4 regions of the Sutcliffiella sp. FSL R7-0096 genome follow, and region 1 is predicted to be linked to each of the others. Evidence: riboswitches for the same ligand, from Rfam matches in the RefSeq annotation. Region 1 holds a riboswitch; each other region holds the start of a gene.
What was found. Region 1 has a riboswitch for thiamine pyrophosphate ahead of tenI (thiazole tautomerase TenI). Riboswitches for the same ligand answer to the same signal wherever they lie in the genome.
Positions count from the first base shown of each region.

Region 2: it holds a riboswitch for thiamine pyrophosphate, as region 1 does, so the genes downstream of both, thiT (energy-coupled thiamine transporter ThiT) here and tenI (thiazole tautomerase TenI) in region 1, are expected to answer to the same signal.
Region 3: it holds a riboswitch for thiamine pyrophosphate, as region 1 does, so the genes downstream of both, tenA (thiaminase II) here and tenI (thiazole tautomerase TenI) in region 1, are expected to answer to the same signal.
Region 4: it holds a riboswitch for thiamine pyrophosphate, as region 1 does, so the genes downstream of both, thiC (phosphomethylpyrimidine synthase ThiC) here and tenI (thiazole tautomerase TenI) in region 1, are expected to answer to the same signal.

Region 1 covers NZ_CP152003.1:1,317,992-1,325,366, reverse strand. Annotated here, with positions in the region: gene thiE (thiamine phosphate synthase) at 1-67, opposite strand, end outside; gene thiD (bifunctional hydroxymethylpyrimidine kinase/phosphomethylpyrimidine kinase) at 64-867, opposite strand; gene MKY77_RS06790 (thiazole biosynthesis adenylyltransferase ThiF) at 883-1,911, opposite strand; gene MKY77_RS06785 (thiazole synthase) at 1,911-2,678, opposite strand; gene thiS (sulfur carrier protein ThiS) at 2,680-2,883, opposite strand; gene thiO (glycine oxidase ThiO) at 2,885-4,015, opposite strand; gene tenI (thiazole tautomerase TenI) at 4,012-4,626, opposite strand; TPP riboswitch at 4,885-4,991, opposite strand; gene MKY77_RS06765 (energy-coupling factor transporter transmembrane component T) at 5,052-5,846, opposite strand; gene MKY77_RS06760 (ATP-binding cassette domain-containing protein) at 5,827-7,284, opposite strand; gene MKY77_RS06755 (ECF transporter S component) at 7,295-7,375, opposite strand, start outside.
Region 2 covers NZ_CP152003.1:3,941,016-3,948,390, reverse strand. Annotated here, with positions in the region: gene MKY77_RS20310 (DMT family transporter) at 1-909, opposite strand, end outside; tRNA gene MKY77_RS20305 (tRNA-Ala) at 1,033-1,104, opposite strand; gene MKY77_RS20300 (MgtC/SapB family protein) at 1,169-1,870, opposite strand; gene MKY77_RS20295 (DMT family transporter) at 2,043-2,969, shown strand; gene MKY77_RS20290 (GNAT family N-acetyltransferase) at 2,960-3,484, shown strand; gene MKY77_RS20285 (hypothetical protein) at 3,535-3,717, opposite strand; gene thiT (energy-coupled thiamine transporter ThiT) at 3,883-4,467, opposite strand; TPP riboswitch at 4,632-4,734, opposite strand; rRNA gene MKY77_RS20275 (16S ribosomal RNA) at 5,172-6,723, shown strand; rRNA gene MKY77_RS20270 (23S ribosomal RNA) at 6,926-7,375, shown strand, end outside.
Region 3 covers NZ_CP152003.1:718,189-725,563, reverse strand. Annotated here, with positions in the region: gene MKY77_RS03880 (hypothetical protein) at 1-16, opposite strand, end outside; gene MKY77_RS03875 (glycosyltransferase) at 191-814, shown strand; gene MKY77_RS03870 (helix-turn-helix transcriptional regulator) at 1,009-1,215, shown strand; gene MKY77_RS03865 (hypothetical protein) at 1,215-1,703, shown strand; gene MKY77_RS03860 (DUF2812 domain-containing protein) at 1,767-2,960, opposite strand; gene MKY77_RS03855 (PadR family transcriptional regulator) at 2,957-3,286, opposite strand; gene tenA (thiaminase II) at 3,663-4,352, opposite strand; TPP riboswitch at 4,496-4,599, opposite strand; gene MKY77_RS03845 (zinc-dependent alcohol dehydrogenase) at 4,711-5,844, opposite strand; gene MKY77_RS03840 (MBL fold metallo-hydrolase) at 5,869-6,708, opposite strand; gene MKY77_RS03835 (hypothetical protein) at 6,732-6,929, opposite strand.
Region 4 covers NZ_CP152003.1:3,047,498-3,054,872, reverse strand. Annotated here, with positions in the region: gene MKY77_RS15670 (GNAT family N-acetyltransferase) at 1-280, shown strand, start outside; gene MKY77_RS15665 (GNAT family N-acetyltransferase) at 563-982, shown strand; gene MKY77_RS15660 (DinB family protein) at 1,264-1,734, shown strand; gene MKY77_RS15655 (DinB family protein) at 2,073-2,582, shown strand; gene MKY77_RS15650 (serine protease) at 2,994-3,161, opposite strand; gene thiC (phosphomethylpyrimidine synthase ThiC) at 3,183-4,973, opposite strand; TPP riboswitch at 5,121-5,235, opposite strand; partial or broken gene MKY77_RS15640 (alpha/beta hydrolase) at 5,804-6,641, opposite strand.

The DNA.
Region 1 (7,375 bases):
TTGGATCACGACCGTTGCAATCCACACTTCCCATCACAAAATATACGTTTAACCATTCCCTCTTCATACGCCAACACCAGCTTTTCGATATGCCCAATGATTGGTTGGACCATGGCCACTACCTATTCCAAGTTCGTGCTCAATGGCAAGATGAATATAGCGTTTCGCCACTAAGATCGCATCTTCCACTGTGCGACCTTTGGCAAGTCCAGCCGCGATAGCCGCTGCAAACGTACAGCCGGTTCCATGAGTGTGCCTTGTATCAATGCGCATGCTTTTCAGCTCAATAAATTTGTTGCCATCATAAACAAGATCAACTAACTCATCTCCTTCCCCATGTCCACCTTTGATGACAACATGGGAGGCTCCTAGTTTATGAAGCATTCGTGCCGCTTCCTTCCTTCTGTCCATTGAATCCAATGTCATTTCGGTCAGCACTTCCGCTTCGGGAATATTCGGCGTTGTAACAGTCGCAAGTGGGAGGAGTTTTTCGCGAATAGCCCTTATTGCATCCTCTTGTAAAAGCCTTGCACCACCTTTGGCTATCATGACAGGGTCGACCACTACATTTCCCCAGCCTTGCTCTGCAATCTTATTGGCTACCGACTCAATGATGACGCCGCTGAACAGCATTCCAGTCTTTAAAGCTTCCGGACGTAAATCCTCTGCAATGGAATGCAATTGCTCCATTATCATGTCAACGGGGATCGGATAGACGCTTTGGACCCCTAATGTGTTTTGGGCAGTCAAGGCGGTGATGGCCGACATCCCAAACACCTCCAGCTCCTGAAACGTTTTGATATCAGCCTGGATGCCGGCCCCTCCGCCACTATCGGAACCTGCTATCGTTAATACTTTTGCTACCATAGAATTCTCAGTCCCTTATCCTAAATATCGGTGATACAATGTTTTTGCCCTCGCAATCTCCTTTGTTCCATGAACAAGCACCCTTCCATCCTGAAAAGCTACCAGGCGATGCCCCTCCACTTGGAAGGAAATTAAGTATGGGTTGGCTTCGACACCTATGCCTTGGGATGTCAAAAGCTCTTTAACTGCCATCAGACTCCTAGCTCCAGACATTGTTTCCGCCGGTCTTATCTGTACGGAATCCCTTCCGCAAAGGACAGCAGTTTTCGTTTGGTTTTCAAAAGATAGACGGGGATAAGTCTGATTGTCTCCACAACTTAAACACTCAGGGTCCTTTAATTTATCTACATTCAAGGAGACATACTGATTTTTCCACAAATCGAAGGAAACGAGCTTGCGATTGCAGTCCTCGACGTTACCAGAAAGGATTTTCAATGCCTCTGCAACTTGATGTGCTACCACCATCCCCACAGCTGGAGCTATAATTCCAACTGTATCGCAAGTCGCACCTCCCAGTGGAACTGTTTTCAGCAAACACTGCAAGCAGGGGGTTTCGCCTGGAAAAATGGTAAAAGAGATCCCGTAGCTCCCCACACACGCCCCATATATCCAAGGAACACCATGCTTTTGACTAATATCATTCATAATCATGCGGATATCAAAGTTATCGGTTGCATCAAGCAACAGGTCGAACCCCTCTTTTTTCACTAGCGCATCCAACATATCTGCAGTCACATCCGCAACGTGAGCATTTATTTCCACTTCTGAATTGATCAGCTGGAGCCGCTCTTTTGCTGCCACAGCTTTTGGCAGCTTTTCTTGTGCATCCTTTTCAGAGTATAGCTGTTGACGTTGAAGGTTGCTCCACTCCACATAATCCCTGTCTATGATTGTGATCTTTCCGACTCCCGCCCTGACCAGCGCCTCCGCATTTCCTGTACCCAATGCGCCTGCACCGATGACTAACGCGTGTTTTTCACCAATGCTTTTTTGACCGTCCACTCCAATCGGTGCGAACAGAGTCTGACGTGAATATCGATCCATTACCCGACACTCATTCCTTCACTAGGACTGCTGGCTGTCGCATAGCGTTTCTTTTCCATTCTTCCGGCCTCATATCCGAGACGCCCGGCTTCAATCGCAAGTTTCATGGCTTGTGCCATTTTCACGGGATCTTTTGCTGCCGAAACGGCCGTATTCAATAGCACTCCATCCGCTCCCAATTCCATAGCCTTCGCGGCATCTGCTGGTGAACCGATTCCTGCATCCACAATAACGGGTACATTGGATTGTTCGATAATAAAGCCCAAATTCAATTCGTTGATGATTCCTTGACCAGAACCGATGGGGGAGGCACCTGGCATGATGGCGTGGGCACCAAGCTCTTCTAGTTTTCTAGCAAGAACTACATCATCTGAAGTATAAGGGAGTACAGTAAAGCCTTCTTTCAAAAGCTCTTCCGTTGCCTTCAACGTTTCCACTGGATCTGGCAATAGTGTTTTCCAACAACCGATTACTTCTACCTTGATCATGTCGCAAAGACCGGAAGCCTTCGCAAGCTTTGCTATCCTTACAGCTTCTTCCGCCGTTTTGGCACCTGCTGTGTTCGGTAAGAGCGTGTATTTCTCCAAATCTAGCTTTTCCAAAAAGTTTGGCTGACTTGCTTCAAAGATGTTCATTCTTCTAACCGCGAATGTCAGTATTTCAGATTCTGAAACATCCACCGCCTGCTTTTGGATATCAAAGTCTGGGTACTTGCCTGTTCCTAACAACAACCTGGAATTAAATGAATATGAACCAATTTTCAACATATTAACCGCCTCCTACAAAATGTACTAACTCTAATTGATCTCCATCTTGCACGTTCTCTGCAGCATGATGTTCCTTCTGCAGAATTTCTTTGTTCTTTTCCACTATGACTACCTTCTGATCCAATTGAAAATGCACTAACACTTCCGATACGGTCTTCACTGAATCCGGAATTTCAATAGCGTCGCCATTAATGATCAGTTTCAATCTACTCACCCCTTGCATGTTCTTTTAATCTATCTAACTTGAATGCTTCCATATAAGCAGGAATCGGCTCATCCTGAATCATTTTTGTCACAAGTTTTCCTGTGATAGGCGAAAGCAGAATTCCATTCCGGTAATGTCCGGTAGCGATGATAAGATCCCTATATTTCGGATGCTGTCCCAGATAAGGAAGACCATCCCCCGTCTGAGGACGTATCCCCGACCAAAATCTTTCAAAAGTAGCATACTTTACGGACGGAAGCACTCTGGCAGCCTCCTCCATTAACTGAAAGAGCCCCCCTACCGAAACATTCTCGGAATACGTGTCAGGGACCATCGTGGCCCCGATAACCAACCTGTTTCCACTTTTCGGTACAAGATAACATTTTTCTGTAAAAATCGTACTTGACAGCAATGGTCGGTCTGTGATGACTGAGAAGCACTCCCCCTTTACCGGATAGGCAGGAATTGTCACTCCGCAACCATCCAGCAACCTTTTACTCCAAGCTCCTGCTGCAATGACCACATTTCCCCCATGAAACCTTCCGATGCTAGTTTCTACACCTCTAACGCTACGTCCATCCAAAATTAACGAGTACACCTCAACATACTCTTTCACTTCCGCTCCAAGGTTGACTGCCGATTTTGCAAATGCATCGGTAAGTCGTTCAGGATTGACATGGCCATCCATTGGAATATCCATAGCCCCCAACAGAGCATCCGAAAGTTGCCCCTCCCTTTCTGCTACTTGTTCCGGATCAAGCCATTCTGCCCGTTCCCCTAGCTTTTGTTGAAAGTCAATCGTGTTTTTTAGGTGCTGTGCCTCTCCCTCATTCATTGCAAGCTTCAGCATCCCTTTCTGCACAAGCTCCATATCGATTCCCGAGTGCTCTTTCAATTCGTATTGAAGAGAAGGAAACATGGCCCTGCTTTCCTTTGCAATATCAAAAAGTGCTCCTTCTTCCGTCACTTCCACTTGTGCTCCAAGCATGCCGGCTGCTGCACTCGATGCCTTACCCGCCAACTTCTCCCTTTCCAAAAGCAATACACTTTTTCCATCACGTGCAAGGTAGTATGCTATGGAACAGCCATTGACACCACCACCGATAATAATTACATCATAGCTTTTATTCATCCAATCTCCTCCTTCTCGGCAAACAAAGCTGCTTGAAAGGTTTTAGCTGCATGAACTTTATCTTCTGCATCCATAATCCCGGACATGACCGCGATCCCTCCAGCCCCGGAAGCCCTTAGCTCCTGAAGTTTGTCAGGAGTTATTCCGCCTATGCCAATAACGGGAATCTTCAATGACCTAGTTAATCTTCTAAACTCCATCAGGCCTTTAGGTATCAACCCCTCCTTGGATGAGGTCGAATAGATATGGCCATATAGGATAAAATCAGCCCCGTCCATTTCTGCCTGTATTGCCTCTTCGTAACTATGTACCGACTTACCAACCCTTAATTCAGGGAAATTTCTGCGAATCTCGAAAACTTCAAGACTATGATAGGCCAGTTGAACTCCTCCGACATTGAGCACATGAGCTACATCGACACGGTCGTTTATGATGATTTTCCCTGGCCGAACCCCAGATCTAATCAGTTCATCAACTAGTTCATAGACCTCATTTGCACTACGGTGTTTTTCTCTTATATGGATGAAATCCACTGATCCATGGACTTCACTCAAGATGGCAACAAGCTCTTCCTTCGTTTTTTTACCATCTGTAATAAGATGTAATTGCAAAGATCCTCACCCTTTTTGTTAATTCAGATTCCCATGTAGATTGTAGTGCAAGGTGTGAGACTCCTAAGGGAGATAGCGGTAGCTTGAGACCCCTGAAGCGTTGTGAGGAGGCTCCAGCACCGCCCCTAGGAAAGCGAACACCTGGAACGGAAATCTACAGGAGTTTGATAGACCATTTCAAACTCAAAACAATGCAAAAAACCCACTCTTTAACGTAAGAGTGGGTTTCATCTATGTGTGGTATGTATAGCCAACAGTGATAGAACATTTCCACTTCCCTACGCTAGTACAAACTAGATCAGGTTCAAAGGGTCTGGAAATTACTCTTTCCATCTCAGTCACTATTGACTCCCCCAGTGTTACGAGTTATTCAATTGATGGCTTCAGTATAGCACACAATTTCTTATTTTCAAAAGAAATGCATACTATCCGCTGTATCTGACATCTGTTACCGGTACATAGGGTATCTTTATGCCAAGATAAAGGGACAAAGCAATCATCAACAGGATTAAAAGCACGAACCACAGATCCTTCCGGGAGTAGCCAAGCTCGTAATAAAAGGTACGATTCTTTTGATTACTGAAACGCTTCGCTTCCATGGCCACTGCAATTCGGTGCGCTCTTCTGATACTCTGGGAAAGTAAAGGGATGCTGTAAAAATACACCTTTTTCAGCAAGCTACCCTTCTGCTCTACTCCCCTAACAATCAGCGCCTTCCTTAAGGTGAGAAATTCCTCTAGAATTAACGGCAATAGACGGATACCCGCCATAAAGCTATAAGCAAATTTCGGCGGTAGCTTCCATTGCTGCATCAAGGAATAAAATAAATATACCGGCTGGGTCGTCAAGGCGAAAATCAACCCACAAAAAGCAAATGCAAGTGACCGTAAACCTAAATGAACTCCCCGATAGAAACTCTCCTCCGATACATTTATTAGGCCGAATTGTAACCAGGTGGTATCTCCCTTTCCAAACAGAACCATGGAGACAGCCGATGTAAAAAATAAAAAGCCAAACGGAATCAATAAAAGAAGCTTCAGCTTATATGTTTGCCCCGTCATTAAAAGGTAAACTAACAATAGTATTCCGGTTAAGTTCAGCATCACATTGATATTATGAATGAACAGAACACCTATAAAGAGGAGGACCATCCCTGATAGTTTAAAGCTCGGATTAATATCATGCATCCATGATTTATTTTTATAAAGCTCCAACTGCATCCTTTTCTCCCCTGCCTCTTAATCTCTCATTACTCCTCATATCGATAAGTTGCCCATCTTTTACCGTCCAAATGGTATCCGAAAACTCAGATACGATGTGCTCATCATGAGTGACCATCAAAATAGCGACGCCTGCTTCCCTTAACCCTTCCAACCATTCCAGCATGGCAAACGTGTTTCTGCTGTCCTGGCCGAATGTCGGTTCATCCAACAAAAGGATACTCGGCTGGTGTATGACAGCTGCCGCTACGCTCAACCTGTTTTTTTGGCCAACGGATAGTTGGTATGGATGCTGATAACGAACGTGGTCCAACTGGAAACGTCTCAGCATTTCTTCTACTTTTTCCAAAACCAAAGCTTCATTCATCTTCTTCAGGCGCAGTGTATAGGCAACTTCCGCTTCCACAGATTTAGTAACAAATTGGAATTCGGGATTTTGGAAAACGAAGGTGATCAGGTCAGTGGGGATACGTTTGACCTTTTCCCCATTAATTTCTAGGGTGCCTTCTGTCTTTAACAGCTTCATTAACGATTCGAGCAATGTGCTTTTCCCTGCCCCATTTTCCCCTACCACGGAAATCCATTCCCCCTTACGAACTTCCGCTTCCTCTACATAAATCTTTTTCTCTTTGCCACGAAAGCCTGAAAGACCGTCCACTTTTAACACCGTTTCAGCTTCCACGTTAAGCATGGAGAAGTGCTCTCTAGTTTTCAAATAATTCTCCCAAGCACCTGGATACCATATGCCATATTCGTTTAAAAGCGAAAGCGAGGTGCGAAAAACATCTTGCGTCTTACCATCAACAATAATATTTCCAGCCTCATCCAACGCGATGATCCTTTCCACGAAGCCGAGTAGCTGCTCCACTTTATGCTCCACGATGATAACTGTTTTATCATCTGCCACTTTCTTAATGGTGTCCCAAACTTCCCTGGTACCTTCTGGATCTAATAACGCGGTCGGTTCATCCAAAAAGAGCACGTCTGGATCCATCGAGAGGACGGAAGCAATGGCAAGCCGTTGCTTCATCCCTCCTGAGAGTTGCTGGATTTTCATGTGGGAATTTGGTAATTCCAACCCCACCATATCAAGGGCTCCTGTAATTCTCTTCTCCATTTCCTCTCTTGGAACAGCGAGGTTTTCCAGTACAAATGCAAGCTCTTCATCCACATAAGGCATACAAAACTGTGCATCCGGGTCTTGGAAGACATATCCCCATGAATTGGGCAAAAGTTGCTCTTTTACAATCATCGGCACTTCCATGACATTCGGAATAAGTCCTGCCAAAACTTGAATGAGCGTAGATTTCCCACTACCTGAGGGGCCAAGGATCAATACCTTCTCTCCTCTCCCGATCTGGATGGACAAGTCTTCAAATATCCTTTCTCCACCCGGATATTTCAGTCGTAACTGGTTTAATTGTATGATTGGTTCCATCTTTGCCTCCCTATTGCCTTAAGGAATCATAATCATCCTTGCTGACCGGTCTCAGTAGACTTGTGACTCCCGTTGCCTCTAGTGCTTTTAC
Region 2 (7,375 bases), 2.3 Mb from region 1:
AATAACAACACCTACTATAATAATTACACCACCGAAAACACTGGTGACATTTATTTTTTCATGTAATAAGGTTAAAGCTGCAAGTAAAGTAGTAATAGGTTCTAAATATAAAAACATTGAAACCTTTGATGCTACCATTACTTCATGCGCTTTCCCCCAATACCAATAAGCAATACCAGAAACAAATATTCCAAGAAACAATAGGTGGGCCCATTCCCCGGCGTTAAGCAGGGGGAGGGATACCCACCCTTTGTTTTTTATGAAAAAAGGTGTAGTTAGAACGAAACCTATGAAACTCATATAAAAAGTTATGACTAGCGCGGGATAGGGGATACGGAGCCCTCTTAAAAGAATGGAATAGATAGCCCAGTTCAAGGTACTTAGAATCATCAAAATAAAACCAATGTTCAAGGTAAGAGTGAAAGGCTGGCCGCTTCTTGCGGAAGTAATCATAAATACACCAACTACAGCTAGAATCATTCCAATCGCTCTAGAAAGGGTCATTTTTTCGTGCAAGAATAGCATCGATAGAAAGACGGTGAAAATGGGGGAAAAGGAAATAAGCCATCCTGCAGCAGAGGCATCTATCGTCAACAAGGCACTCGCTTGCAATACTTGATGAACAAAGACGCCCAATATTCCCAACACTAGTAGATGGGGAATATATTTTATAGAAATGGAAAATCGTTCACGTTTTAGAACTAATAGAATCATTAAAAACAAAGCTCCTATGCCGAACCTCATTACCAATAAGGTGAAAGGATCAAGCTTATCCAAAACAGCCTTTGTGGACACAAATGAAATCCCCCAAAAACTGATAGCCATGGTGGCATACAGGGAGGCAGTAAAGGTTTTCCTCATGGAGGTCATCATCGCACTATCTTCCTTTCCAATGATTATCTTTACCATCGTATGCTTGTCCGGATTTAAGATATTCTATTGAATCGTAAATAGTCTAAAGGAATTACTTCATTAGTGGGTCAAAAGAGGATCAAAAAAAGGCACCACTACAATGTAGTGGTGCCTTTAGTATGGAGCGGATGGGATTCGAACCCACGACCCCTTCGCTGCCAGCGAAGTATTCTCCCACTGAACTACCGCCCCGATGAGACTGAATTTATTTTACCAAAAAATCAGCCTTTTGCAAACATTATTTGAAAAGATTTTATTAGTCCAAGTTTTCTACTTCCGCTTGGATGACACCGGTCAATGATTTCAATTCATAATAGACATCTGTTGTGTATACAATCTTCTTGGTTGTGATGATGCAGTTTAATACAATATCGTCCTTTTCTTCTTTTACTTTGACTCGCTTTATAGACAAGTTTTTATGATGAATCTCTTTCATGACCATGGTCAGGTCAACATCTTTTTCAAGATAGATCTTCACTTTAATCTCTTTTTCCTTCAATTTCTTCGGTCCGATTTTTTCAAAAAGGGAAGGGATGACCTTCACACCCAAGATGATAAAGATAACGCCGAAAGCACCTTCAATAAAAAAACCTGCACCTATTGTAATCCCCAAAGCGGCAGAGGCCAATACCAATGCTGCTGTAGTCAGGCCGGAAATGGCTTCATTGCTTCTACGAAGTATCACGCCTGCTCCCAAAAATCCAATACCACTAATTACATAGGAAGGAATACGACCTGGGTCCATAGGTCTCGAATACTCTTTTGAATAGAGAAAGGCGGATTCATAGGAGACGATGGTTAAGAGGCAAGCCATCACGGATACAATTACACAAGTCTTTAATCCAAGTGGCTTTCCTTTTAATTCACGCTCTAGGCCAATGATAATACCTGCAAAGGTTGCAAAGATAAGCTTTACTACAAAATCGTACTCGTCGATAAATTCGAAAAATAATTTCATATGGCACCTCCTGTATAAAATGCTGTATGATTCTTGTATATTGTTTCTTTCCATAGTTGCATTGACAACTTTGAAAGCAACCTATTTAATAACAAATGGTTAGAGAATTATAACAATATTCTGTACAATTAGAAAGTATAAACTTAAATGGAAATGGTTTGGGTGAAAGTGTATGAATAAATGGTTTAATCCTTATGTGGCTCTCGCGGTGGGAGTAATAACTGTTTCCGCCTCAGCCATATTTGTCAAACTGGCGGAAGCACCAGCCGGAGTGGTGGCCTTCTATCGGTTACTATTTTCTGTGTTATTTTTACTTCCCGTTTTTCTATATAAATATGTAGGGGAATTAAAGCGAATTAGAGGAAGGGACTGGCTTTTTTCTGTTCTTGCCGGAGTATTTTTGGCATTTCATTTTATTTTATGGTTTGAATCCTTGAACTATACCAGTGTGGCTAGTTCAACTGTACTTGTCACGCTACAGCCACTGTTCGCCTTTATAGGGACATACCTGTTTTTCCAGGAAAGGCTCAGTAAAAAAGCGATTACCAGTGGAATCATCGCAATTCTCGGAAGTGTTGTGATCAGCTGGGGAGATTTTAGAATAAGTGGAATGGCTCTTTTCGGAGATATCCTTGCGCTAGTGGCATGTGCGCTGGTTACAGCTTATCTTCTATTTGGGCAGGATGTCAGAAAAAGATTATCGTTGGTTACCTATACATTCATTGTCTATGGGTTCAGCACTGTTACATTGTTTCTCTATGTGCTGTTTACAGGTGATTCATTCACAGGCTATTCTGCATCAGATTGGGGATGGTTCATCCTGCTTGCCATCTTCCCCACACTGTTGGGACATTCTTTATTCAACTGGGCAGTCCGGTATATCAGTACCAATGTTATATCCATGAGTATTCTCTTTGAGCCAATTGGTGCTGCTATTCTTGCATACTATGTTTTAAATGAATCGGTAACATGGACTCAATTCTTGGGAGGATTCCTAGTAATGTTAAGTGTAGGTTATTTTCTAAGAGAGAATAGGAAGACAAATCACAACAAAGTGTTAACATCGGAGAGAAAAGAGGAGGAGAGGAAATGGATGTAAGATTGGCGATTCCAGGCGATGAATGTGCAATTGCCGAGGTTCATGTTGAAAGTTGGAAAACAACCTATCAGGGTATTGTTGATGAAAACTATTTACAGTCCTTATCCAAGAGCAGCCGGGAAGAGATGTGGAAAGGGGTTATTGAGCGGGGGTTCAACGAGAGTTGTTTATTTGTTGCATTAATTGATGGGAAAGTTGTAGGCTTTGCCAGCGGGGGACCTGAGCGTACGAAGAAATACGGCATAGACACTGAGTTGTATGCCATCTATTTGCTTAAAGAGAACCAGGGAAGAGGAATAGGAAAAAAACTGATTCAAGAAGTAGCAAGCTTCTTAATGGAAAAAGACCATTTCTCCATGCTTGTATGGGTTCTAACAGAAAACCCTTGTAAACATTTCTATCTTTCCTTCTGTCCCGAAGAACTAGATACTGAACAGATTAAAATTGGTGAAAACAGTTATGAGGAAACGGCATACGTTTGGAAAGACTTGCGGAAGCTTATAAGAGAAGGGTAAAAAGCCGACATTGTCGGCTTTTAGTGTAATTAGCTTTAATTATGTAAAGTTTAACTTAACCGAGTGGCCATAATAGCAAAAAAAAGCGCAAGTGAAAAACTCATAATCACGTTCTCTCCACGTACTTTCTCTTCTGATTCGCTTATTCGCACCGCCTCAAAGTAAGCAAATAAAAACAATACGATTGAAGTTAGCAAAGCTATCAAAAACGCTGTGTATTTTAAGAGATACATATCTTTTCCCCCTGCTCCATCAGTTATTCCATTATATGAAGGAAGCAAACGGAACATTCTAGTAATTTTTATATCATCTCTTTTAAAAGCTCAGGCTCCATCAATCCAACAATTAATATGTATTTGTAGAAAAGCAAATAGAAAAAGCTGATCTAATTGATCAGCTTAGGCAATGGACTTATTGAATCTAAAAATACGGGGAACTGTCTTGATTAACAATACTGTGACTACGGTGGTAACAACAAAGCTCGGTAACATATATGAACCATTGTAAATTAAAGAATAAAGCCACACTGGCTGTCCTTCCGGAGCAAAGTGACCAAAGAAGATCATGCCTGCCACGAAGTGAGCGGAGAACCGGAGTAGACATGCAAGGAATATCGCAATTGTTACGAATAAAGTTAACTTCTTTAAGTTGTCTTCCTTAGAGGAATTCACAACTTGTTTTGCCACAACACCAGCAAATCCTAGTACGACAAAAGCTACAATATAATCTAAGAAAATCTGTACAGGATCCACTCCATAAAAGTTACCTGTTACTATTTGTAATAACCCAAGGACAAAGCCTGAAAGGATACCACCTTTTAATCCCCATCGAAACGCCATGATAAATATTGGTACCATTGAAATTGCTATAGAGCCACCTTGTGGCCATATTTGGGATAATGCTCCAGATAATAAATCTAGCATATAAGCCAAGGCACTAAAAATGGCAACCTCGACAAGAAACAACGTATTATTTTTCTTCATAATACTCCTCCTTAGAATAACGGTTCTGACATTAAGTTGTTGGTAAGCAGTCTAAATGGGCTGTAACATCATGCTCATTTATCCGCTATTTCATCAATTTACAGAACCATGAAAATAAAAAAAGCAATAAAGGAGGGCTCCTTTATTGCTTAGATAACGTTAAGAAATAAAATGTGCCACATCCCTACGATAGTATTAACTAACAGGTTCAAAGGGTCAGAACATAATAGTTCACTCTCAGCCATAGTGGCCCCCCTCGTGGAATTATTTAATTATTACTTATCATCATACATAACCTACTAGAAAACGACAAGCTTTTTCCATTTGTCGAATTATCTCATTTGTAGAGTAAAGTTATTAGATGATATGTTTCTTCTATAAAGTATTATTAGATGACAACACTAACATGAAATTTTTTTCAGAAAAAGTATTGCAATATAGTTGTGAGGGTGGTATATTTAATCTCGTCGCTTCGAGCAGGCGATATTAATATAGCAACAAAGCACTTGAAAAATAATCAAAAAACAGCTTGACTTTAAACGAACAAGTTGTTATGATTAGGAAGTCGCTTTTGAGCGAAATTTGTAAGAAAATGATCTTTGAAAACTAAACAAAACAACAGCGTCATAACGTTAATCCTACGGGATTAACAAAATGATTTAAGTAACACAAGCTAGCAAATTTTGAGCAAAAGCTCAGACTCTTTATTGGAGAGTTTGATCCTGGCTCAGGACGAACGCTGGCGGCGTGCCTAATACATGCAAGTCGAGCGGACCTTTTAAAAGCTTGCTTTTGAAAGGTCAGCGGCGGACGGGTGAGTAACACGTGGGCAACCTGCCTGTAAGACTGGGATAACTTCGGGAAACCGGAGCTAATACCGGATAATATAAGGAACCTCCTGGTTCTTTATTGAAAGATGGTTTCGGCTATCACTTACAGATGGGCCCGCGGCGCATTAGCTAGTTGGTGAGGTAACGGCTCACCAAGGCGACGATGCGTAGCCGACCTGAGAGGGTGATCGGCCACACTGGGACTGAGACACGGCCCAGACTCCTACGGGAGGCAGCAGTAGGGAATCTTCCACAATGGACGAAAGTCTGATGGAGCAACGCCGCGTGAGCGATGAAGGCCTTCGGGTCGTAAAGCTCTGTTGTTAGGGAAGAACAAGTGCGAGAGTAACTGCTCGCACCTTGACGGTACCTAACCAGAAAGCCACGGCTAACTACGTGCCAGCAGCCGCGGTAATACGTAGGTGGCAAGCGTTGTCCGGAATTATTGGGCGTAAAGCGCGCGCAGGTGGTCCTTTAAGTCTGATGTGAAAGCCCACGGCTCAACCGTGGAGGGTCATTGGAAACTGGGGGACTTGAGTGCAGAAGAGGAAAGTGGAATTCCAAGTGTAGCGGTGAAATGCGTAGAGATTTGGAGGAACACCAGTGGCGAAGGCGACTTTCTGGTCTGTAACTGACACTGAGGCGCGAAAGCGTGGGGAGCAAACAGGATTAGATACCCTGGTAGTCCACGCCGTAAACGATGAGTGCTAAGTGTTAGAGGGTTTCCGCCCTTTAGTGCTGCAGCTAACGCATTAAGCACTCCGCCTGGGGAGTACGGTCGCAAGACTGAAACTCAAAGGAATTGACGGGGGCCCGCACAAGCGGTGGAGCATGTGGTTTAATTCGAAGCAACGCGAAGAACCTTACCAGGTCTTGACATCCTCTGACACTCCTAGAGATAGGACGTTCCCCTTCGGGGGACAGAGTGACAGGTGGTGCATGGTTGTCGTCAGCTCGTGTCGTGAGATGTTGGGTTAAGTCCCGCAACGAGCGCAACCCTTGATCTTAGTTGCCAGCATTCAGTTGGGCACTCTAAGGTGACTGCCGGTGACAAACCGGAGGAAGGTGGGGATGACGTCAAATCATCATGCCCCTTATGACCTGGGCTACACACGTGCTACAATGGACGGTACAAAGGGCAGCAAAACCGCGAGGTCGAGCCAATCCCATAAAACCGTTCTCAGTTCGGATTGCAGGCTGCAACTCGCCTGCATGAAGCCGGAATCGCTAGTAATCGCGGATCAGCATGCCGCGGTGAATACGTTCCCGGGCCTTGTACACACCGCCCGTCACACCACGAGAGTTTGTAACACCCGAAGTCGGTGGGGTAACCTTTTGGAGCCAGCCGCCTAAGGTGGGACAGATGATTGGGGTGAAGTCGTAACAAGGTAGCCGTATCGGAAGGTGCGGCTGGATCACCTCCTTTCTAAGGAATGTACGCTTGTTGTTTTGTTTAGTTTTGAGAGAGCATTCTCTCTAAATAGGCAATTCTTACGAATTGTCATAGTTGTTCCTTGAAAACTAGATAATGTAACTAATATCAAGATATTCACAAAATATCGTTCATCTTAGTAATTTTCTTTATAGATATCATCGCTGATATCGACACATGACCAATTTTGGTCGACGGTTAAGTTATTAAGGGCGCACGGTGGATGCCTTGGCACTAGGAGCCGATGAAGGACGGGACTAACACCGATATGCTTCGGGGAGCTGTAAGTAAGCTTTGATCCGGAGATTTCCGAATGGGGAAACCCACTGCTCGTAATGGAGCAGTATCTTTACCTGAATACATAGGGTAATGAAGGCAGACCCGGGGAACTGAAACATCTTAGTACCCGGAGGAAGAGAAAGCAAACGCGATTTCCTGAGTAGCGGCGAGCGAAACGGAATTAGCCCAAACCAAGAGGCTTGCCTCTTGGGGTTGTAGGACACTCAACATGGAGTTACAAAGGAACGGGGTAAATGAAGCGATCTGGAAAGGTCCGTCATAGAAGGTAAAAACCCTGTAGTTGAAACTTCGTTCCCTCCTGAGTGGATCCTGAGTACGGCGGGACACGAGAAATCCCGTCGGAAGC
Region 3 (7,375 bases), 600 kb from region 1:
CAGTATTCCAGTCCATTAGCATTCTCCTATCTGTACAATAAGCAATTTCTTATTGAATAATCCTGCCCAACTGCTTAATACCAATTATTTCATAATCTACATATTCCTACAATAAGTCATGCGATTTAGGAATAATAAAAATCCCAATTATTCATAATAAAAAGGACACATTTTGGAAGGAGAAGGATTTATGAGAAAAATATGGTTGATTGGATTTGTTTTTTTACTTTCTCTAAATATGTTTGGTGGAACTACTACTGCTTATGCCGTTAGCGAATCTGAGGTGAAGTTCGAGAATGATTTCAGAAGGCTTTGGATAGATCATGTATTGTGGACAAGTAATTATATTACAAGTGCCACAACAGCAGGTGCGGAGGATCAAAAAGAGGTACTGGCTAGGCTCCTGAAAAATCAGGAGGATATTGGCAATGCGATAAAGCCAGTGTATGGAGAAGAAGCTGGGAATAAACTTACCGAGCTGCTTAAGGAGCATATTGTGATTGCAGGAAAGATTGTTGATGCGGCTAAGGGCGGAAATGAAGCCTTGGTGAAGCAGCTAAACAAAGAATGGGTTAGAAATGCCGATGACATCGCAGCTTTTCTTAGTGGAGCCAACCCCCATTTAAAGAATGAAGATTTAAAGAAAATGCTGTATATGCATCTGGAATTAGTGGCAAATGATCTATCTGCAAGTTTAGCAAAAGACTGGGAAGCTAGAATCGTTGCAATTGTCGAAGGAGTCACACATATCATCCTAATGGCAGATGCTATCTCTGCGGGAGTTGTGAAGCAGTTTCCTGATAAATTTAAATAATTGTCTTAGAGGCCGTCCAGAAAGTCATGCAGTTGACTTTTTGGGCGGTCTTTTTTTTGAAGCTCATGCCCAATAATTGTTCGCAACACCTAAATAATGTAAAGTACCCTTGACATTCGTTAAAATGTAAAGTAAGCTTTACTTATAACTAATTGTAAAGCTAGCTTTACAAAATAATCAGAGGTGTAGATACGTTGAAAAATCGGATTAAAGATCTGCGCAAAGCTACGAAGATGACGCAAGAGGAGCTGGCCATTCAGGTGGGGGTCTCGAGACAATCCATCATTGCGATTGAATCAGGGAAATATAACCCCTCACTCGAACTAGCTTACAACATTTCAAAGGTTTTTGATTGCATCATTGAAGAGGTCTTTATTTTAGAAGAAGGGGGAGAGGAATAATGGGGGTACAAATTGGTGGGTTGGTCGGATTATATGGAGGAGCTGTGATAGGTATATTAGCTTGGTGGTTTGGACGCCGTATGGCCAAAAAGCAGCGTGGTTTGGATGAACTGCATGACCATATTTGGCAAAAGGCCCGGGCCATTTCTTGGTTCTTCACGCTTGCTTCCATGTACATTCTATTCACTTTAGTCATATTCGGAATGGAATTAACGGCCGCGATGGTTCTCGGAGTCGTTATGCTTGTTCATTTTGCCAGCTGGGGGATTACAGGCGTGGTCTTATCCATCAATATGAATATGGAAGAGCCTTTGAAGCCTTCTAGAGTTAAATTCGGGATAGCCACTGTGGCCTTATCACTACTTTTATTTCTAGTTCTTTCTATTGCAACCGACAACTGGTGGTTCCTGCTTGCCAGCGTCCCACCAACCTTGATTGGATTGATATGGGCATTGACTCCGGAACGAGGTAGTGAAGAGACCTTCTAATCAACTAATAGAAAAAGACCATTAAAACCTTGTGCGTTTTAATGGTCTTTTTTCAATGTTTATTCAAGCTCTTTGCAACCTAAAATAATACATCCAGGTTTTTGTGATGAATGTTCCAAATACTAGTATTAATAGGAAAAACATTACTGTGTTGGTATTCATTAAGGTCCAGGTCTCCCCTTGTCGGAGCAAATAACCGATGTTCATGCTGGCAATAAAAATGTACATAAGTACTATTGGCAGAAACAGCATGGTATAGGAGAAGGCAACTTTCTTGGCATGCTTGAGCTTGTGTGTTTTGTCGCTGTATAAGTCTGGTGGTATCTCGCCTTCTTCATATTCCTTACTCCAGATGGTCCACTTTTGGAGGGCACCCTTGGAGCTGAATACATCCTTCCAACCTGCTTGTCTATGAATCTCGAAATAGCTATCATCCGAGAGGTTTTGGTAGTCTGCGCTGAATTTGATGTTTTGTGCTTCGCCTTTTCGGAAGTAGTAGGTGGTGCCAAGTTTGTTGAGGCGGTATAGGCGATATCCTTCTGCTGCCATTTTTTCTAGGAACCTTTCGAGTTTATCCGGGGAATACATCCATCCGAACTTGCGGCGCTTGATAAGCAGCCCATCTCGCTTAAGTTGTTTTTCTTCTGCTTTATTAAGGTTTTTCCTATCCAATGTGTGTGGTGTCGTGAATGTTGTTTGGTTCTCAGTAGATAGCGCTTTGTTTGTCTTCTTTATTTTCCAAACAGAGTAGATCATGAAAAAGTAGAAGGCGAGTGCTAAAGCTGCACCGATATAGGTGATGATCCAGAATGGACTCTCCACCACTTCCACATTGCCATTACTTGCGGTATAAGCTGTGGCAAACATGGCCACATTTGCCAGTGTCGCAGCTGTAAAGTAGATGAGTATGGCCATGAATGCGTAAAAGATATAATTATTCCGTTTGATAATGGCATCGCGACTCGTGGACGTGGTCACTTCTGCCTGTGGTCTTTCATTTGCAATCACATACCATTTTCCGCTTTGCGTAACTTTTTCCCAGCCGTCATTGCACATGGTATTGGATAAAGTGGTAGGTTTTATTTTGTCGTAGCCGATTCGGTAGGTGGCATCCTTTGGAGCTCCCTTTTCGAATGTGAAGCACCGTTTGAAGCGGTGAAGTTCTTTCAGGTGATAGCCTTCTTTTGCCTGGTCGCTGAGCCATTGCTCGGTCTTCTGCACATCATAGCTCCATAATGGTCTTATGTTTGTTTTCATTTGAATCCCCCCTCGTACTTCAGTGCGTTTCCGTGAAGCTCCTTCAATCGTGTAATCTCTGCGGTGATCAGCACTTTGCCGCTATCGGTGATTTCGTACACCGTCTTTCGCTCTGCATCCGAGAACACGGTGATGACCCCATCCTTTTGCATTTTTGTCAGTGTTCCGTATATCGTACCAGAGCCCAGACGGATGCGGCTGTTCGAGATTTCTTCTACGTGTTTGATGATGCCATAGCCATGGCGTGGTTCTGTTAATGAGAGCAATATGTAGAAGGCGGTTTCTGTCATGGGTATGTATTTTTTAATGATTTTGGAAAGTTCCAATGTGGTCACCTCTGTTCTTCTTGCTATGTGGCAACGTGATATATGTCACGACGTGAGTATATCACGTTGTGACATAAGTGAGCAAGAGATTTTTTGGGGAAGGGACAGACGAGGTGACCAATTTTGATGGAGTTTCACTTCAAATGTGAAGTGAAAGCTTTTTTGAAATAGAATGCGAAAATGGTTGAGGTTTGACGAATGGTTAGGAGAGCTTTCGTTACGATGCTAAATTTCCGTTTCAACAAACGTTTGTTTAATTTTTGTTATTCTAAGAAAGCACTAGAACATAGACAAAATGCAGGTAATCATCATGATCACCTGCATTTTTCAGCCGGTCAAAGGACCTTTACCGTCCCTAATGTTACTAATCTATTTACTAAACCCTCACCCGATCCAAAGCAACTGGCCACTTTTCCTGGGTATAAGCCATTGTCCAAAATTGGTGTTCTAATTGTGTGCTCGTTATAAAGTGGTCACGCATACGTTGTTTTTCTTCTTCACCCGCTGTTGATGCACAAGCATCAATTTTGTCCATGAACACTTCTGTGATGGAAGTCACTTCCTTGTTTCCATAAAACATGATCCATTCATAGAAAGGGTGATCAGGTGTTGGCTTCACTTCTTGGATGAGCTTTTTCCCAATCTCCCAATATGTCCAAGGGCAAGGGGCAAGGGCAGCAAGGGTTTCGCCTAATGTGCCGTTTGTTGCTGCTTCCATCATATGTCGAGTATAGTGGTGGGCAGTCGGAGCAATTGGGGCTTTTTGCAAATCCTCATAACGTACGCCAGCTACTTCACAAAAGTTATTATGTGGATGCACCTCGGAATTTAACACAAACCCTATTTGTTGCTGGAAAAATGCCATATCTTCTCGGTCTGTGCATTTAGAAACAGCCAGCCCATAAATTCTACAAAAAGTCGATAAATACTCAAAATCTTGTTCTACATAATGAATAAGTGCCTCTTTTGGTACATTACCTTCCCCGATCCCTTTTACAAACGGATGTTCAAAAATCGACTGAAAAATGGGATCTGCCTCTCTTCGTAACTGCTCAGAAAACTTCATGTCGTATTCCTCCTCAAAATTAATTAGGAGAATACCCACCTTTTCCCACAGAAGAACAAAACTTAGTAAAATCGTTATCTTATTTCATAACGAAAAAAGCTCCTCTTCCACGGGAAAGAGGAGCATGAGTATATGTACGTACTAAACTCAATGCGCCACTTTCCTCCGCTGGTATCAACCAGATCAGGTTCAAAGGGTCCGTCGCGTAACGCTCCGTCTCAGCCAATTGGCTCCCCTAGTGGATATTCTATATGAATATATTACAATAGATAGTTATTTATTCCAAGCGTTTTATATTTTGCGGACAGGAACCTTGACCTAAGTTGGTCAAAGGCCCTGCACAATCTAACGGACACAATCAAGGCTTCAAAATTACCTTAATACAGTCATCTTCTTTTTTGTTAAAAATGTCATATCCATGTGCTGCCTCATCCAAGGACATCTTATGTGTAATGATCTTGGTCGGATCAATCTTCCCACTCTTTATCTGATCATACAGATGTGGCATAAAATGACGTGCAGGCGCCTGCCCCATCCTGATATTGATGTTCCGGGTGAAAAACGGCCCTAGCGGGAACATGTTGTACAATCCACCATACACACCAGTAATTTGCAGGGTTCCTCCTTTTCGCACCGCTTTGGTTGCGATCTGGATCGGCCCAAGTGTCCCGCCTTGCAGTTTCATTTTTTGCTCGACCCATTCTAGCGGAGATTTTTTCCCGTCCATCCCCACACAGTCGATGACAACGTCGGCTCCACCTTTGGTCAGTTCCTTGAGGGTTTCGCCCATGTCGTCGTATTTGGTGAAATCGAAGACTTCTGTTTGCATGTGTTGCTTGGAATGCTGGAGCCTATTGCCGATATAATCGACGGCGATGACTCGCTTGGCACCTTGTTGCCAAGCAAATTGCTGGGCCATGAGTCCAACTGGTCCGCAACCTAGGACAATGACCGTGTCTCCCTCCTTCACACCGGCATTCACCACGCTCCAGTAGGCAGTTGGCAGGACGTCCGATAAGAGGAGGAGTGATTCATCCTCAAGCTCACAGTCCTCCGGGATGACGAATGGGGTAAAGTTGCCAAACGGGACGCGCAAGTATTCCGCTTGTCCTCCTGGGTGATTTCCGAATTTCTCGGAATAGCCGAAATAGCCACCGGAGTCATAGTGCGGGTTTGAGTTATCGCATTGACTTTCCAGCTCGTGTTCACAGTAATGGCATCTCCCGCACGCGACGGTAAATGGGATGACAACTCGGTCTCCCTTTTTTACCTTTGTCACGTCTGGTCCCACTTCCTCCACGATCCCCATCGGTTCATGCCCGATGATATAGCCGATTGGTAATGGGAAGTTCCCTTGATACAGATGAAGGTCTGACCCACAGATGGCGGTGGACGTTATCCTGATAATGACGTCTTCCCGGTCCTGGATTTTAGGGGCCTCTACTTTTTTAACCACTACAGTATTTTTTCCTTGGTACGTAACTGCTCTCATGTTGTCCTCCTTGGATGTAGGTGTTTATACGTATTTTCCATAGTCCGGGATAGCTACTGCTTCAAAGTCTTCCACCAGTTTGGCTAGTCCGCTGGCCAGCTCCTCGCCTGCCATGGCCGTTCCATGTCCCGTCACGGCAACACGCGGCTTTAACGCTTCTAGCTTTTTCACCGATTCCCAAGCCGCTTTCCAGTCTGTCGTGAAATATCGTGGCGGTCCGCAGACTTCCTGTTGCTGCACAAGCACTTTATAGAGGGAGTCCTGCCTAACTGTGACAAAGGCATCCCCTGCAATCAGAGTGCGGTCCGTCTCTCGAAAAAGAGCCACATGACCCGGAGAGTGACCTGGCGTTTGAATCCAGCGCCAGCCTTCCATGCCCGGTACGGTCCCATCTGCAGGGAGTGCATGGACATGCCCGCTGAGATCGGTTGATTCGTTAGGAAAATAGGAGGACACTTTCGCAACGAGCCCCCCTTCTACACTCGGATCTGGCTCTGGATAATCGCTTTTGCCTGTCAGGTACGGAAGCTCCAGCTCATGTGCATACACCGGAACGTCCCAATGTCGCACTAGTTCCACCGATGCCCCCACATGATCAAAGTGACCATGCGTCAGAATGATCGCTTTCGGGCGGGCACCTTTGCCTACATGGTTCTCCACCATGGAAAGAAGCTCTCGCGCGGACTTCGGCATCCCTGTATCAATCAGTACCCAGCCCTCCGTATTTCCATAAAGGCAAACATTCACCACTTGATTGGTGTAATAATATAAATCCTCGGTGACCGCGTGTCCAGAATGCGCGGAAACCGAGGTTACCGGAATGAATTTATTGTCCTTGCTGTAGTTCATATCCTTATTATCCATATTTCAACACTCCTATTTTGCTCTTATCCAAGCATCAACCCTATTCTTCTAATGGATACTTTGGATAGTATTTGTTTAATGAGGGAAAATAACCACGTGTTTTTTGAGCAAAAGATATCGTAAACTTTTATAATTTGATCAAGTAATTTATCTGTTTCTTTTGATGTCCCTAGATTAAAAAAACGGGCAAAAATCATAAAGCCTGGAAGTTGCACAAACATTACATGACATCCAGGATGTTACTTTACATCTACCCCAAAATACTTGTTATTTCCCCTGCATTGTGGAGAAAGTTGTATCAGGATCAACAAGACAGGCCACTCTTTTGTTGAAAAAAACAGTAATATACTACAATCATTCCCAATAGTTAGGCGTGGGGATAAGTATTCCAGCTATATCAATATGATTTTTATGTATAATCGATAAATCTACTGTTCATATTATAAAAAAATCAGTATGTCAGGGGTGATGGGATGCTTAGGTTTTGTTGCATTACATTGGAAATGTTGCTTTTTCCTTTGCTACTCAGTTGATTGCTTTGGTTAAGGGTAAAAGAAAGCTAATTCTTCTTATGAGAGGAGTGTATCAGGCAAATGATCAAGTTGATAACAGGATTTTTTAGAACCATAATCGAGATGATTGTGGCATTAGTAGAATTTGATTATGA
Region 4 (7,375 bases), 1.7 Mb from region 1:
CTTGGTAGATATTGATAAATTAAGTAAGATTGGTTATATCGGTTATAGGGTGGGAGAAGCGTATACTGGAAAAGGAATTGCTAATAAAGCATTGGAGCTGTTATTAAGAACTATTAACAAGCAAGATATTATACAGATTTTAGCTAAGACAACGACTAACAATATTGCCTCACGAAAAATATTGGAGAAAAATGGATTTAAGCATATATCAACAAGTGATGAAGAAATTGAAATGAATGGTAGGTGTCTTAGGTTTGTTAATTATAAGTGGACGATATAAGATTTTTCCCTCCACTAACGAAACTGATTGCTCAATGGCATGTATACCTATACTAGATATTAGTGAGGTTCTTAAGGATGTTATTAAAGGTGTTTTTAGAGCTTCCAGTAGGATTTTCAATTTTTAAAACCTTATTGAAGAAATACTATTCTCCAGTGGGTGATCTAACAATTAGGATGTCAGATAAGTAAAAGTATAAATTTGCATCTTCCCTTTTTCCAGAATATGGCGCGACCCTAGAATAATTTTAGATTGAGAGAAAACTTAAAAAGGGGAAGTAAGATGAAGATTGGTGCCAAGGCTAATAACGAAGATTTGGACAAAATAATGAATATAGACTGTGAGGTTATTGGCAACACGAGCAGACGAGACTATATTGAGAATGCTATTGAGTTAGGACACTGTATAATTGCGAAAAATGAAGATGATATTGAGGGATTTTTAATTTACGATATTAACTTCTTTGACTGCTCTTTTATATCACTAATTATTGTGTCACCCTCCAAGAGAAGAAAAGGAAATGCTAGCTTACTGATGGATTATATGATGAGTACATCTCCTACTACGAAGGTGTTTTCTTCTACTAATCGTTCTAATATTAGTATGCAGAAAGTATTTCATGCAAACGGATTTATTGAGAGTGGTATAGTTGAAAATTTAGATGAAGGAGATCCTGAAATCATATACTTTAAATCAAAATAGTTGTTATTCAAGAATAGGGCGCTATCCTGAAAAAAAAGGATCAGTGCTCATTTTTCATCTTATGGCCAATTAATTGAATAAGATGCTTCATAAAACCCCGCTTTTTATACAGCCACAGGTTTCTTTAGAAGCAGCGTTGTATATCAATGATGTATAGATTTTGCATAAACGGAATAAACGGATACGAATATTTTACAGAGCCAGAGATGCCTTAATTATATTCTTCGCTCTTATTTAATGGTATAATATGGGTGAATTTATCAGTGAAAGGGGAGGAAGAGGTGAACAAACTTGTGTTCAAGCAATTTGAAATGACAAGAGAGTACTTCATCAAGATCGTAGGGTCTGTTTCCAAGAATCAAACTGATGTGCAGCCAGATGGTTTCAACAACACCATTCATTGGCATACAGGTCACGTTTTGACAGTTACTGAACTAGCAATGTTTGGTTTTCCTCATGCAACAACATATCTTCCTGCAAACTATATGGAATTGTTCGGGAACGGTACTAAACCAGCTGATTGGACGGGGAATGTACCTACTATGGATGAGCTTATGGTACAGTTAAAAGATCAATTGGCTCGTCTTCAGCAAATTCCAGCAGAACAGCTAAACAACATCTTGGAAACGCCATTCCTAGGATGTAAAACCTTTGGAGAGCTGGCGGGTATAACACTGATGCATGAAGCAGCCCATATGGGACAGATTCAGGCAATGAAGCGAATAATTGAACATGTCGGTGTAAAAAACTGAAATAGATAAGTAGTATAACATATGATTATAAGCTTCTTATTATCGGGCGCGATCCTGGAAACAAGGATTAGCGCTCATTTTTCATTTTAGGGCCATTATATTGAATAACTTATTGTGGAGATTATGAAAAATTGAGATGATTATTATTAAGTTAAAGGGCAGTTTAGCGTGGCCACCGACCAACTAAGTGGTTGATTACACTAAATTCTTGGAAGGAAAGTTTTATCCTTTCGCGAATACATTATACATGCCGAAATTACGAATTCGCAAAAAAAATCGCGGTAGAGCATTGGAAGAGCATTTTAATTTTCTATAACTCCATAAAGAGGTGATTACGCATGAATCAAAGACCGTCAGAAGAAGAATATGCCGGGGACTTCGGAGAGTATATCCGGTTGGTGCCGGATGGCAACATAATCGACATTCTGCTCGCCCAGGAAAAGCAAATGACCGAGCTGCTGGCATCGTTGACCGAAAACCATGGCGCGTATCGGTATGCGGAAGGCAAATGGAGGCTAAAAGAAGTCGTGGGCCACATCGCAGACGGAGAACGCGTCATGGCCTACCGCCTGCTTCGGTTCGCAAGAGGGGACCAGACGCCTCTGTCCGGTTTCGACCAGGAATTGTTCATGCCTCCTTTCGAAAACTGGACAACCGCGCAATTGGCCGAAGACTACCGGGCCGTACGGCAATCGACCATCACACTGCTGCGCGGGATAACGGCGGAGGCGTGGTCCCGCAAAGGCACAGCCAATAACGCAAGCATTACGGCACGTGCCCTTGCGTACGGCATCGCAGGACACGAGATTCATCACATGGGGGTCATCCGAAATCTGTATTTGAGTTAGTTGTCCGGAAAATCGGGACGGAAGCTGCGCGGAAAACGCGGCTTCCGTTCTTTCTTTATGACAGCCTTCCCGCCCTGTTCATAGACTGATATGAAGAGAGGACAAGACGGGTTGGAAAGATTGGTTTCCAGACTGAATTTTGTCTAAAAATGAAAGCAAATAAAAATCTCAAACAAGAAAAAATCAAGGTCTCTTCGTTAAGCTAACGATGAACGAGAGCTCAATACATCATACGAATGACAAACAAGGATTGGTGGTTATTCCGAAAGGCGCTAAAATGGAATAACTAGTAAAGTAAAAGACCGCAAAATATTAAAATTTTATACAAAACTTAAATATAGCGGTCTTATTAATATGCAAAATTATATTGCCATATCATACATAAATTAAAAGCCAACTACATTTTATTTACTAATAATATAAAACATTTACTTTATTACACTTGATACATTTTACATGATGTTGATTTCCTTTAAAATGATGATTACAATTTTGCTGGATCTCTTTTAAACTTTTCTCCAAAAAAGCAAGGCGAGTTTTGAGTTGATTAATTTCTTCTTCAATTTTTTCGACCTTCACCCTTATAACCCCCTAAGAAAGTTACTGATATATGTTACTACCAGATTGCTTAAACTGTTCAGCTTTTTCCTTCATACCTATTTCAATAGCTTCCTTCGTATCAAGTTCTTTTTCTTTTGCAAAATTACGAATATCTTGAGAGATTCTCATACTGCAAAATTTAGGTCCACACATAGAACAGAAATGTGCTGTTTTTGCACCTTCAGCAGGTAAAGTTTCATCATGATATTCGATGGCACGTTCAGGATCTAAAGATAAATTAAACTGATCCCTCCAACGGAATTCAAAACGAGCTTTTGATAAGGCATCATCTCTTTTATGTGCTCCAGGATGTCCTTTTGCCAAATCAGCTGCATGTGCGGCAATTTTATAAGTGACAACCCCTACACGAACATCGTCTCTATTAGGTAAACCTAAATGTTCTTTTGGTGTTACATAACAAAGCATCGCTGTCCCATACCAACCAATCATTGCAGCTCCAATAGCAGATGTAATGTGATCATAACCAGGAGCAATATCAGTCGTAAGAGGTCCAAGTGTGTAGAATGGCGCTTCCTGACACACTTCCAGTTGTTTATCCATATTTTCTTTAATTAGGTGCATCGGTACGTGCCCTGGCCCTTCAATCATCACCTGTACTTCATGCTCCCATGCGATTTTTGTTAGCTCTCCAAGAGTCTCTAATTCTGAAAACTGTGCTTCATCATTCGCATCTGCAATAGACCCAGGACGTAAACCATCCCCTAAAGAGAATGCAACATCATAGGATTTCATGATTTCACAGATTTCTTCAAAGTGAGTGTATAAAAAGTTTTCTTTGTGGTGGTGTAGACACCATTGTGCCATGATAGACCCACCGCGAGATACAATACCTGTTAAACGTTTAGCTGTTAACGGGACATATCGCAAAAGAACACCAGCATGAATGGTGAAGTAATCAACACCTTGCTCTGCTTGTTCAATTAAGGTATCACGGTAAACCTCCCAGTTAAGATCTTCAGCAACACCATTTACTTTTTCAAGTGCTTGATAAATTGGAACAGTGCCTACAGGAACCGATGAGTTACGAATAATCCATTCCCTTGTTGTGTGGATATTTTTACCGGTTGATAAATCCATAATATTATCAGCACCCCAGCGTGTTGCCCAGGTCATTTTTTCAACCTCTTCTTCGATAGAAGATGAAACAGCAGAATTGCCAATATTAGCATTTATTTTCACATGAAAGTTACGGCCAATTATCATGGGCTCTGATTCTGGATGGTTGATATTAGAAGGAATAATCGCTCGACCTTTTGCAATTTCTTCACGTACGAATTCAGGTTTCATATTTTCTCTAATTGCGATAAATTCCATTTCAGGCGTGATAATTCCTTTTCTAGCATAATGAAATTGTGTAACATTTTTCCCTTTTTTGGCCCGTAACGGTTTCCGCTTTAAACCAGGAAACACGTTATGATTAGTGCGAGGGTCGTTTTCATCTTTATAACCATTATCCTCAGGCTTGATTTCACGACCATCATATTCCTCAACATCGCCACGTTCTTGAATCCATGAACTACGAAGGGCAGGAAGACCTTTAGTAATATCGACAGAAAAATCAGGGTCTGTATAAGGTCCGCTAGTGTCATACACACGTACAGGAGGATTTTCCTCTTCTCCAAATGTAACGGTTGTCGGGCTTAACTCGATTTCACGCATTGGAACTTTAATGTCAGATCTAGAGCCTGTTACATATACTTTTTTGCTACCTGAAAAATTAGACATGATGGAAATACTTTGTTCGTTTAATGAAGATGTTGACTTTGACATAATAAATCTCTCCTTTTTTGAATTCAAGGACTAGATATAGAACACAACAAGAGGAAAGCTTATAAAAGCTAATGAAGTACATAAAAAAGCCGGTGTCCAATAAATGGTTGGACCCGGCTAATATGTATACAGAAGTAGTAGTAATATTAATGACGCTTCTAACTTCCCCACGCTGGTATGAACCAGATCAGGTCCCAAGAGTCAAGAAACTTCAACGTGTTTCTCTCTCAGCCCAACTTTTTGGACTCCCCTAGTTATTATTATTCGATTTGATATTAGTATACAGGTGACTTCGTAAAAATAAAAGGAATATTTAAAAAATGGGTCGGAAGGATGAGAGTGGGAGAAGTTGCCCTTTAGAGTAGTTTCAATATTGATGCAGTTAAACATTTTACTCCGATAGGGAAGATATTTTTAAAGAGAAATCTGGTAAAAGTATCGTAATCGGAGGGTTTAATAGAGTGCCCTTTTGAATTTCAGGTGATATTTACTAAAAACGATTTTCAGTAATCGGTCGCATACGGAGTAGTCGAGGGTTATCATAGCAGTCCTCTTTCTCTGTAAATAGCTCAATTTAAGAGTATACAGAGACACATCTTTTATTCCGTTTATAAGGGCGCAATTGTGAAGTAAAGGAAGCCCAAATTCTCGTTTATAACACTGAGAAATTAGGCTTTTAATAGGGATATCTATAACATTGTAAATCCATTTTCCTGAAGCTCCCCAAAATTATTTATCTATCCTTTTAACTTTTTAAATTAAAAAGGTTTATTAAAATTAGTGAAAAACAGTACAAAAAAAAGCAGCCGTCATACTTATCGAATTATTCTTTATTGCGAACTAAGCTCTACAACTGAATTTATTATTTGAGGCCAGTCTTCACTATGAATCTCATGCCCTGATCCATCAAGAGTTAATAATTCAGCATGAGGGATGGCTTTCGCAAGAGCAAGCCCGTGCTCATATGGCAGAGCTGGATCTTCTGTACCATGAATAATAAGCACAGGTACGCTGATCTCACCCATTCTATCGAAATACACGTCTCCGCCTTGCAACATGGCATGATTAAATCTGCTCGGTAGCTGTTTGGCGCGATTCGCCTCTCTTTCTGCGAGTTTATATATTCTTTCCTGTTCATAAGGTTTGGAACCGACTATTCCATCCATCCGCAAGATAGGAAATGGCCGCCTCCCGATTTGCCCAATCTATGGAAGCACTCTTCGCATGGTGATCCAGTATGCTCTGATCCATTGGAGGCAGCTTTTCCATTTCAGTCCCGAACACACTTGATGCCATTAGTGTAAGCGTAAATACGCGGTCCGGATATCTCAAAGCAAGAATCTGTCCGATCAGACCGCCTAGGGACATACCAACGATATGTGCCTGCTCTATGGAATAAGCGTCTAGGACACCTGCTGCATCGTCAGCCATGTCCGTTATTGTATAGTTGGAGGTACCCGGCTCATAAATGGTCGATCGTCCCACATCCCGATGATCGTACCGAATAACAAATCTCCCCTGATCAGCGAGACGGAGACAGAAGTCTCTATCCCACCAGTCTAATGAAGACATTGCTCCCATGATCAAAAGCACAGCAGGGTCATTAGAGTTTCCAAAACTTTCTGTACATATATCCACTTTATTTATTTTCAGTATCTGTTCTCTCATGTTTTTACCCCCGAATTATTTATTATCTAATCGCCGGTACTATGGCGCAGATCAATAACCTCTTTCTGGAGCATGATTGGCCTGCCCCTTTAATTATCGCAGTCGAACCCACTTGATAATCATGACGAGGCCTCCTTTTAAATGTTGTTATATAGAAAGGGAATCATTCCTATATTAATCACTATAACATGGGGTCATTTCCTTTTCTACCAGAATTTTCTTGCGCTTTTTCTCATATACTTCTATACAACTATTCCTTTTAATTCTAGGTAGGTGAAATATATGTTTAATCGCGAGTACATATAAAACTAAGATATATTGGAAATGGTTTCTAATTAGTTAATTGATAAGGCTCTTTTCTCAAAGATTGTTGCTATTTACTTGTAAAAAGTCGGCAATTGGACTTTTTACTGCTATCAGACTCTATAAAGTGCAAGTAGTTTCTTCAGTACAGCCGGGAAAAGAGCACGACAGTAGGGAAGATAACAGACGGTTTAAAAATTCGTAAAAGCAACAAAGTTTACGAAAAGAGCCATTGATAAAGACGCCATTTAAATTATTCTATTAAGGGCGCAATTCTGCAGTGCCCTTTGAATAAGGGAAGTACTTTTTCCTGTTAAGGGTCACATTACGAAACAAGGAATAAATTGTAATGGGAGGTTAATTTAGGAATAACGCGATGTAAAAATATTAAGATCCTTTTGGAAGGTTAACCTAATTAATTTTAAAGGGTT